3 linked regions of the Myxococcus hansupus genome follow. The protein of the gene in region 3 binds, or shares a complex with, the protein of the main gene of each other region. Links are inferred from orthologs where the notes say so. Each region holds a gene or a part of one and is shown on either strand. Other genes may lie near its edges. The genes, in order: A176_RS20750, A176_RS20710 and A176_RS28530.

Region 1 (3,108 bases), 1.9 Mb from region 3 along the record:
CGGGTGGCAAGCAGTTGGCGGTGCTGGCCTCGCCCCTGGCCTCCAACGAGGACCTGCTGGCGGGCCTGAGCTTCGCCAAGGTCACGCTGGGCGTGTCCACCGTCTACGTGGGAGGCCGTCCGTCGGGCGCCGCCGACCACTTCCTGATGACGGCGGACAAGAACCCCAACCGCAAGGGCCTGGAGCTCATCGCCAAGGGCCTGGGCCTCAAGCTGGAGACCTTCGACGCGCTGAGCACCGCGCTGAAGGCGGGCACCGTGAAGGGGCTCTACGCCATTGGCACCGAGGTGCCGGGCAACGTGGAGTCCTTCGCGCAGGCCACAGGTCAGCTCGACGTGTTCGTCGCGCAGGCCTTCAGCGAGTCCCCCATCACCGCGCAGGCCACGGTGCTGCTGCCGGCCGCCGTCCCCGTCGAGGACGAGGGCTCCTTCGTGCAGCAGGACGGCATCATCCAGCGCTTCCGCAAGGCGTACCCGCCCAAGGGCGACGTGCTCCCCGGCTGGAAGTGGGTGGCGGAGCTGACGCGCGAGCTGGGCGGTGAGTCCCCCGCTTGGAGCCACGCGCGCGACGTGTGGCGCGAGCTGGCGGGCAAGGTCGCCGAGTTCGCCGAGTTCAATTGGGAAAAGGCGTCTCCGGCGGACCGGGAGAAGCCGGGCATCAATCCGCTGCCGGCAGGTGCCGACGGTCGCCCCGCCGGGTACCGTGAGTTCGGCACGCCTCGGGTGAGGGGTATCTAGTCATGAGCCGCGTACTGACGATTCTCGTCGCCATGTTCACCATCGTCTTCCTGATGGCGGGTGGCATGGCGTCGGCCTACCTCGTGGGTGGGCTGGTGGAGGAACACTGGTTCACGGGCGCGAGCCGGTTGACCAACGTGCTGTTCCTCGTGCTCGTCTTCGTGATGGTCATCGCGACGCTGCTGACCATGGCGGAGCGCAAGTGGAGCGCGTTCATCCAGGACCGCATGGGTCCCAACCGCGCGCGCATCGCCCTGCCCGGCCTGAAGAACCGTTCCCTGGGCGGCCTCCCGCACATCCTCACGGACGTGCTGAAGATGCTGACCAAGGAGGACCTGATTCCGGCGACGGCCAACCGGTTCATGTTCAACCTGGGCCCCATCCTCGCCTTCGCGCCGACCTTCGCGCTGTTCGCCGTGGTGCCCGCGGGCCCGTCGGTGACGGTGTTCGGTCACCGGGTGGACATGGTGGTGGCCACGCCGGACTTCGGCATCCTCTACGTGCTCGCCATCGCCTCGCTGGCCGTCTACGGCACCGCGCTGGCCGGCTGGGCGTCCAACAACAAGTTCGCGCTGCTGGGCGGCGTGCGCGCCACCTCGCAGATGATCTCCTACGAGGTCGCGCTCGGCCTGTCGCTGGTCGGCCTGTTCCTGATTTTCTCGTCGGTGCAGTTCCCGGCCATCATCGGTGACATCGGCCACGCGATGGGCGGCGGCACCGGACAGGCGCAGTACCTGTGGCGCACCGACGGCGCGTTCGACCTGGGCCTGCCGGCCTGGGGCATCATCATCCAGCCGCTGGGCTTCCTGCTCTTCTTCGCCGCGTCCTTCGCGGAGACCAAGCGCGCCCCGTTCGACCTGCCCGAAGGCGAGTCCGAAATCATCGGCTACTTCGTCGAGTACTCCGGCATGAAGTTCGGCCTCTTCATGATCTCCGAGTTCGTGGAGGTCGTGGTGCTCGCCGGCGTGACGACGGCGCTCTTCTTCGGCGGCTACCACCTGCCCTTCGGCAACGAGTGGCTGGCCAACCTGCCCGTCATGCAGGAGCACGGCTGGCTGCTGGGCACCATCCTGGGCACGGTGTTCTGGCTGAAGGTGCTGTTCCTCATCTGGGTGCAGTTGCTCATCCGCTGGACGTTCCCCCGCTTCCGCTACGACCAGATTCAGTCCCTGGGCTGGAAGATTCTCCTGCCCATCGGCCTGGTGAACGTGTTCGCGACCGGCGCGCTGGTCCTCTGGGATCCGTCCCTGCGGGCGCTGGCGGTGCTGGGCATGGTGGAGATTGGGTTGCTCGTGGTGTTGACCACGACAACGAAGGTCCCAGAAGGCGGCGATGCCCATGGCGGTGCGCACGGCGCGCACGGTCATGGCCACGACCATGGACACGGTGGGCACGGCGCCCATGACCTCCCGGCGCACGCCCACGGCGCGGCCCCGGCCTCCACCCACTAGGCCGCAGCTTTCGGCCCCTGCATCCGGGAATCGAGAACCCACATGGCCTACAAGGTTAGCAAGGACCCTCGCACCGACATCCGCGAGCGCGCCTATGTGCCCAACCTCCTCCGCGGGTTGGGCATCACCGCGAAGCACTTCTTCCGCAATCTCTTCGGCACGCGTGACACCAACACGCAGGTGGTGGACCGCACCGGCACCAGCCTGATGACGACGGTGGCGTACCCCGACGAGAAGCCCATCTACCCCGAGGGCTACCGCGGCCTGCACCGGCTGGTTCCGCGCGAGGATGGCAAGCCGCGCTGCGTGGCTTGCTACATGTGCGCCACCATCTGCCCGGCGCAGTGCATCTACATCGAGGCGGGCGAGTACGGCGAAGAGGGCGGCGACGCGGAGGACCGCGTCATCGAGAAGTACCCCACCCAGTTCGTCATCGACGAGCTGCGCTGCATCGTGTGCGGCCTCTGCGTGGATGCGTGCCCCAAGGACGCCATCCGCATGGACACGTACACGCACACCCCGCCCGAGTACACGCGGCAGAACTTCGTCTACGACATCCCGAAGCTGCTCAAGGGCGCGCCGGTGTCGCACCCGTCGGACCCGTGGAACAAGCGCGAGGGCTCCGAGCAGCCGCACCACGTCCACAAGGAAGCGCACACGCGCATCGGCGAGGGCCTGGTGGAGCTGAAGCTGCCCCACGGCGACCACGGGCACGGGGACCACGGCCACGGCAAGGCGCTCCCCGCGGGCGCCCACGGCCACCAGACGGTGGTGACGCAGCAGGGCCCCATCCAGGTGACCAAGTTCATCAAGTGAATCCAGATTCCCTGCGAGGCCCGTAAGCGCCTCGCCAGGATTCCCGGCCCGCCCTCCCGCGTTGAAGCGGAAGGCGGGCCGGCGCTTTTTCAGGGGGCTGGTGG
Region 2 (2,980 bases), 1.9 Mb from region 3 along the record:
CTGGTTGAGACCGACAATCGCGTCCGCCACGCCCTTGGACTCGGTGCGGATGTCGTTGATGCCGGCGACCACCTGGGCCACCACCGCCATGGCCTCGGCCACCGCTTCGTGCGTGCGGCGCGCGCTCGACTCCACCACCTCGGTGGAGCTGGAAATCTGCTCGGCGGTGCGGCTCAGCTCCTCGAACGTGGCGGCGATCTGCTGCGCGTACGCCGCCTGCTGACTGATGACGTGCTCCTGGTCCGCGGACGCGCCCAGCAGGCCGCGCGAGGCCCCGGACAACTGCTCCGTCCGAGACACCATCTCCATCACCGAGCCGCGCAGGGTGCCCAGCATCTTGTTGAAGGACTGCGCCATGAGCCGCACTTCACCGGTGGCCGGCACATCCAACTCGCCGCGGGACATGTCGCCCCGGGCCACGTCCCGCACCACCTCCGTCACCCGGGCCACGGGCTCGGCGATGGCGCGGCTGATGAAGAGCGACAGCGCCAGACCCAACATCAGCGCGCCCGCGAGCCCCGCCACCACGGCGCCCCGCATGTCGTCCACCGACGTCAGCGCCTCTTGCACGCTGAAGCCCGCCACGTAGACGCGCTCCGCGCTGGCACAGCGCACTGACACCTCGTCGCGCTGGCTGGCCGTCACGCAGCCCTCCATCCCCACCCCGCCCAGCGAACGGGCCGACGCGGGGATGAGGCCGCGCGCGTGCAGCACCGTGCCATCCGCCCCCAGCAGCCCCTGGTAGCGCAGCGTGAAGCCGCCGCGCTCACTCACCGACTCGGGGGCCTCCAGCAGCGACAGCACGTCCTTCACCCGGGACATGGACTCCGGCGAGCCGTCCGCCGTCAGCAGCGCGGGGTGCTGGGACATGAGCCGCCCCACCACCCGCACCCGCTTCTGGAGCAGCTCCATGGTGACTTCCCGCTGGTGCATGGGGAAGTACGCGATGCAGAAGCCCACCACCGCCAGGCAGGGCACGACCACCGCGATGGCCACCTGCGTCCGCAAGCCGAGCCGGCCCCACATGCGTAGTCGTCTCCCCGGTGAGAAAGTTTCACGCCGGTTGGATGACCGGCGTACTCGGACGGTAGGCGTCCCTTCGCGGAGCGTCAAACCGGCCGGCCGGCGCCAGGGCGGGCGGGCCGCTGATCCACGCCAGGGCGGCTTCAAGCCAGCATGAACACCGCTTTTCGCCGTTATTCTAAGGGGTTGGCGCGACGCCCCCTGGACTTTCCCTTTGACATGGTGAGCGCGGTGAAATTAGGTTCCGCGCGCGATGACTCCGACTCCCCTCACGCCCTACCTGCCGCTGGCCGTGGTCCTGCTGCTGGCGGGTGGCATGGCGATGCTGATTCCCCAGATCACCACGCGGCTGGGTCCCCGCCGTCCGAGCGCCATCAAGGCCACCGCCTTCGAGGCCGGCTCCGAGTCGAGCGGCCCGGCGCGGCAGCGCTTCGCGGTGAAGTTCTACGTCGTGGCGCTGCTGTTCATCGTGTTCGACGTGGAAGCGGTGTTCCTGTACCCCTGGGCGGTGAACTTCCAGGCGCTCGGCTGGTTCGGGTACGTGGAGATGCTCGTTTTCGCTGTGACGCTGGTGGTCGGCCTTATCTATATCTGGAAGAAGGGCGCCCTGGACTGGGAGAGCTGAGACATCATGGCTGACGCTGACCTCGGAAACATCGTTACGACGCGCCGCGAAGAGTCCATGGGCTGGCTCCAGTCCATCGTCTCCAAGGGCCTCGGTTGGGCGCGCAAGTACTCGCTCTTCACCTACCCGTACGCCACGGCCTGCTGCGGCATGGAGTACATGTCCGTGGCCGCCAGCCGGCACGACATCTCCCGCTTCGGCGCCGAGTTCCCCCGGTTCTCGCCCCGTCAGGCGGATCTGCTGATGGTGGTGGGCACCATCAACCTGAAGCAGGCCCCCATCCTCAAGCGCGTCTACGAGCAGATGGCCGAGCCCAAGTGGGTCGTGTCCTTCGGCGTGTGCGCGTCCTCGGGCGGCTTCTACGACAACTACGCGGTGCTCCAGGGCATCGACCGCATCATCCCGGTGGACGTGTACATCCCCGGCTGCCCGCCGCGCCCGGAGCAGGTGCTCGACGGCCTGATGCTGCTGCAGGACAAGATTGGCAACCAGGTCCACCGCATCGCGGACCGCGAGCAGCCGAACCCCACGGCCGCGCGGCATGACCTGCTGCTGTCCATGAACAAGTAACGCGCCCCACGCGCGGTACCACTCGGGCCCCGCCCGCTCCCGCTCACCCGAGCGGAAGCGCCGGGGCCCCGGTGTTTCTGGCGGCTACCAGCGGTGATACGCGGGGTGGCCCGGCTTCACGGCGACGAAGGTGCCCCGGCAGATGGCCGTCACCTTCCCGCCCGCGGTGAGCGTGCCTTCGATGACGGCGCGGTCCCCCTGAATCTCCACCGGCTTCGCGGAGAGCTGCAGCGGCCCGGCCATGGGCGTGGGGCGCTTCAGCGTAATCGCGTACTCGGCGGTGACGGTGCAGGGCGGCGCGTCCGCGCCTTGCGCGCGCATCAGGTGGTACGCCGCCGTCCAGTTGCAGTGACAGTCCAGCAGCGTGCCCACGATTCCGCCGCTGAGGACCCCGTCGAACGCGTGGTGGTGCGCCTGCGGCGTCCAGTCCGCGACGACGGCGTCACCCTCCACGCGGCTGCGGATGCGCAGGCCCTGTGCGTTGGCCGGGCCGCAGCCGAAGCAACTGTTCTGGGGAGCGTAGCGTTCCTGAAGGCTGGGGGTTTCCGGAGTCATGGCCGGCCACCTTACGCCAGCGTCCCGGGGCCGTGCGGCCCTGCACGCCGTCGAACCACGCCTCCAGCGCGATGGCGTCCGGCCCTTCACAGTCGCCCGAGCAGGCGCGCAGCACGCGCCCGTCCGCCTGTGGCCGGTCCACCCACCACCGCGCGCCATCGAAGGCGCCCACGTCCTTCTCCTGGAGGATGCCCGCGTGCGCCGCGG
Region 3 (3,149 bases):
ATCCTCGCCAAGTTGAGCTGAACCTCCCCCACCCTTCTTAGGCTTAGGACGTCATCGACATGGCCTCTACGGCAAAGACGATCGAACCGATCATCTCGGCGGCCTGGGGTAAGCCTCAGTCCTGGACCCTGGACAGCTATCGCAAGCGGGGGGGCTACGAGGCGCTGAAGAAGACGCTCCAGATGGAGCCCGCCGCCATCATCGACGAGGTGAAGAAGTCGAACCTCCGCGGTCGCGGCGGCGCCGGCTTCCCCACGGGCCTCAAGTGGAGCTTCGTCCCCAAGGACAGCCCCAAGCCCAAGTACCTGGCGGTCAACGGCGACGAGTCCGAGCCGGGCACCTTCAAGGACCGCTACATCCTCGAAGACGACCCGCACATGATGCTGGAAGGCATCGCCATCGCGGCCTACGCGCTGGGCGTGCATACCTGCTACGTGTACCTGCGCGGTGAGTTCAAGTTCCCGGCGGAGCGCACGCAGGCGGCCATCGACGAGGCCTACAAGGCCGGCATCTTCGGCAAGACGGTCCTGGGCAAGGACTTCGAGCTGAACTGCTACCTGGTGCGCGGCGCGGGCGCCTACATCTGCGGCGAGGAGACGGCGCTGCTGGAGAGCCTGGAAGGCAAGAAGGGCTGGCCCCGCCTCAAGCCCCCCTTCCCCGCGGTGGTGGGCCTCTTCGGCTGCCCCACGGTGGTGAACAACGTGGAGACGCTGGCCAGCGTGCCCGCCGTGTTCCAGCAGGGCGCGGACGCCTACGCCAAGCTGGGCACCGACAAGTCGGGCGGCACGCGGCTCGTGTGCCTCTCCGGCACGGTGAACCGGCCGGGCGTCTACGAGGTGTCGATGTTCACGACCCTCGCCGAGCTCATCTACGACGACAAGTACGGCCGGGGCATGCCCGCGGGCCGCAAGGTCAAGGCCGTGATTCCGGGCGGCTCCTCGGCGCCGGTGCTCGGCGTGGACGAGCTGGACGTGGCCATGGAGTTCGAGGCCCTCAAGGTCAAGCAGACCATGGCCGGCTCCGGCGGCGTCATCGTCATGGACGACGCCACCTGCATGGTGCGCAGCCTGTGGCGCGTGGCCCGCTTCTACGCGGAAGAGTCCTGCGGCCAGTGCACGCCGTGCCGCGAGGGCACGCCCTGGCAGACGCGCCTGCTGCGCAAGATCGAGGAAGGCCGCGGCGAGCCGGGCGACATCGACATGCTGTCCAACGTCGCGTCGTCCATCGCCCCGTACCCGCCCATCGGTCTGGGCAACACCATCTGCGCGCTCGGCGACGCGGCGGCGCTGCCCACGCACTCGTTCCTCATGCGGTTCCGGGACGAGTTCGAGGCCCACATCCGTGAGCACCGCTGCCCGTTCGGCGACAAGCCCTGGGGTTCGTTCGGAGACTGGTCTTGAACATCGAGCTCGTTCTTTTCGGAGCGTTCGCGCTCCTGACGCTGCTGTCGGCCGGAACGGTCATCTTCGCGCGCAGCCCGATCAACTCGGCCATGGCGCTGGTGTCCACGTTCTTCTTCCTGGCCGGCATCTACGTGCTGCTCTGGGCGCACACCATCGCGGTGATGCAGGTGCTCGTTTACGCGGGCGCCATCATGGTGCTCTTCCTGTTCGTCATCATGCTGCTCAACCTGGGTGAGTCGCCGACGCGCGGCAAGCCCACGCTGGCGCGCATCGCGGGCGGCGCGGCCACGGTGGGGCTGTTCGCCGTGCTGGCCATCATCCTGCTGAAGATTCCGGCCGAGCCGGCGACGCTGAGCCTGGAGGCCCAGGCGAGCTTCGGCACCATCGCCACCATGGGTGAGGTCATCTTCACCCGCTGGCTGCTCCCCTTCGAAGCCGTGAGCTTGCTGCTGCTGGTGGCCATGGTGGGCGCCGTCGTCGTGGCCAAGTCGCGAATCTGATCGCCCATTCCGGACAACTTTTCTGTGCTAGATGGCGGCGCAGGCAGCCGCTCGCGAGGCCCCGAACAGGCCCATGGTTCCCATCACCTACTACCTCCTGCTTGCCGCCGCCCTGTTCTGCATGGGCATGTTCGGCGTGCTCGTCCGCCGCAACGCGCTGGTCATCTTCATGTGCGTGGAGCTGATGCTCAACGCGGCGAACCTCACGTTCGTGGCCTTCGCGCGCATGCGTGGTGACGACCTCGGCCACGTGTCCGCCTTCTTCGTCATCGCGGTGGCGGCGGCGGAAGCCGCCATCGGTCTGGCCATCGTCATCGCCGTCTTCCGGAGCCGGGGCAGCGTCCTGGTGGAAGACATCCGGACGATGAAGCACTGAGCCCCCAGGAGCCACTGTCATGACTCTCGTCGAATTCTTCCGGGCGGCCCCCGTGGCGCCAGACATCCTGGCCCCCTCCCTCTGGCTCATCATCGCCCTGCCCCTGCTCGGCGCGTTCATCTGCGGCGTGTTCGGCAAGATGCTGGGCCGGGCGAACGTGCAGCTCATCGCGTGCGCGACGGTGGCCGGCGCCTTCGTCCTGAGCGTGTTGGCCTTCTGGGCCACCAGCTCCTACAACCCCGAAACGGGCCGGTTGGCGGCCGTGTACCCCAACCCGTTCGGCCTCGAGCGGGACTTCGTGCGGTACGCGCTCGCGTACGACTACGGCACCTGGTTCTCGGTGGGCGACTTCCGGGTGAACTTCGGACTGATGGTGGACCATCTGTCCGGCATCCTGCTGCTCATCATCACCGGCGTCGGCTTCCTCATCCACCTGTACTCCACCAGCTACATGGAGCACGACGCGGCGTACTGGCGGTTCTTCGCGTACCTGAACCTCTTCGTCGCGGCGATGCTGACGCTGGTGCTGGCCGACAACCTGGTCCTGCTCTTCGTGGGCTGGGAGGGCGTCGGCATGGCGAGCTACCTGCTCATCGGCTTCTGGTACGACGACCCGGCCAAGGCCTGGGCCGGTCGCAAGGCCTTCGTCACCAACCGCATCGGTGACTTCGCGTTCCTCATCGCCACCTTCCTGCTCGTCCTGCTGGTCTCCGCCTTCACGCAGCAGTCGAACGCGGCGGACTTCAACAACGCCGGCACGACGTCGCAGCACTACAAGGCCGCGCTGGCGCAGAAGGGCCCCGTGACGTTCAAGGGCCTGGAGAAGATGGCGGAGGGCCTGCTGGACACCGCCGCGGACCAGGTCGACCT

What was found.
Region 1: the proteins of A176_RS28530 (region 3) and A176_RS20750 are in contact, whole or in part, in a cryo-EM structure (PDB 7NYH), measured with the Escherichia coli proteins. The link is inferred for Myxococcus hansupus from one-to-one orthologs.
Region 2: the proteins of A176_RS28530 (region 3) and A176_RS20710 are in contact, whole or in part, in a cryo-EM structure (PDB 7NYH), measured with the Escherichia coli proteins. The link is inferred for Myxococcus hansupus from one-to-one orthologs.

Annotation. Positions count from the first base shown.
Region 1 is NZ_CP012109.1:5,388,044-5,391,151, forward strand. Bases 6-2,963 are described here. They hold A176_RS20750 (complex I subunit 1/NuoH family protein), read left to right. Parts: upstream 6-739; coding sequence 740-2,188; downstream 2,189-2,963. Other genes in these bases: A176_RS20745 (NADH-quinone oxidoreductase subunit G), read left to right, coding at 6-737; A176_RS20755 (NuoI/complex I 23 kDa subunit family protein), read left to right, coding at 2,231-2,963. Outside these bases: more of A176_RS20745, read left to right, coding at 1-5; more of A176_RS20755, read left to right, coding at 2,964-3,004. UniProt on the Escherichia coli protein: NDH-1 shuttles electrons from NADH, via FMN and iron-sulfur (Fe-S) centers, to quinones in the respiratory chain. The immediate electron acceptor for the enzyme in this species is believed to be ubiquinone.
Region 2 is NZ_CP012109.1:5,378,741-5,381,720, forward strand. The notes cover bases 133-2,962. They hold A176_RS20710 (NADH-quinone oxidoreductase subunit A), read left to right. Parts: upstream 133-1,276; coding sequence 1,277-1,648; downstream 1,649-2,962. Other genes in these bases: A176_RS20705 (methyl-accepting chemotaxis protein), read right to left, coding at 133-1,026; A176_RS20715 (NADH-quinone oxidoreductase subunit B), read left to right, coding at 1,655-2,218; A176_RS20720 (PaaI family thioesterase), read right to left, coding at 2,303-2,671; A176_RS20725 (sulfatase-like hydrolase/transferase), read right to left, coding at 2,661-2,962. In the rest of the region: more of A176_RS20705, read right to left, coding at 1-132; more of A176_RS20725, read right to left, coding at 2,963-2,980. UniProt on the Escherichia coli protein: NDH-1 shuttles electrons from NADH, via FMN and iron-sulfur (Fe-S) centers, to quinones in the respiratory chain. The immediate electron acceptor for the enzyme in this species is believed to be ubiquinone.
Region 3 is NZ_CP012109.1:7,297,584-7,300,732, forward strand. What follows is about bases 151-3,149. They hold A176_RS28530 (NADH-quinone oxidoreductase subunit J family protein), read left to right. Parts: upstream 151-1,396; coding sequence 1,397-1,903; downstream 1,904-3,149. Other genes in these bases: nuoF (NADH-quinone oxidoreductase subunit NuoF), read left to right, coding at 151-1,400; nuoK (NADH-quinone oxidoreductase subunit NuoK), read left to right, coding at 1,977-2,279; nuoL (NADH-quinone oxidoreductase subunit L), read left to right, coding at 2,299-3,149. Also shown: A176_RS28520 (NADH-quinone oxidoreductase subunit NuoE family protein), read left to right, coding at 1-21; more of nuoF, read left to right, coding at 60-150. UniProt on the Escherichia coli protein: NDH-1 shuttles electrons from NADH, via FMN and iron-sulfur (Fe-S) centers, to quinones in the respiratory chain. The immediate electron acceptor for the enzyme in this species is believed to be ubiquinone.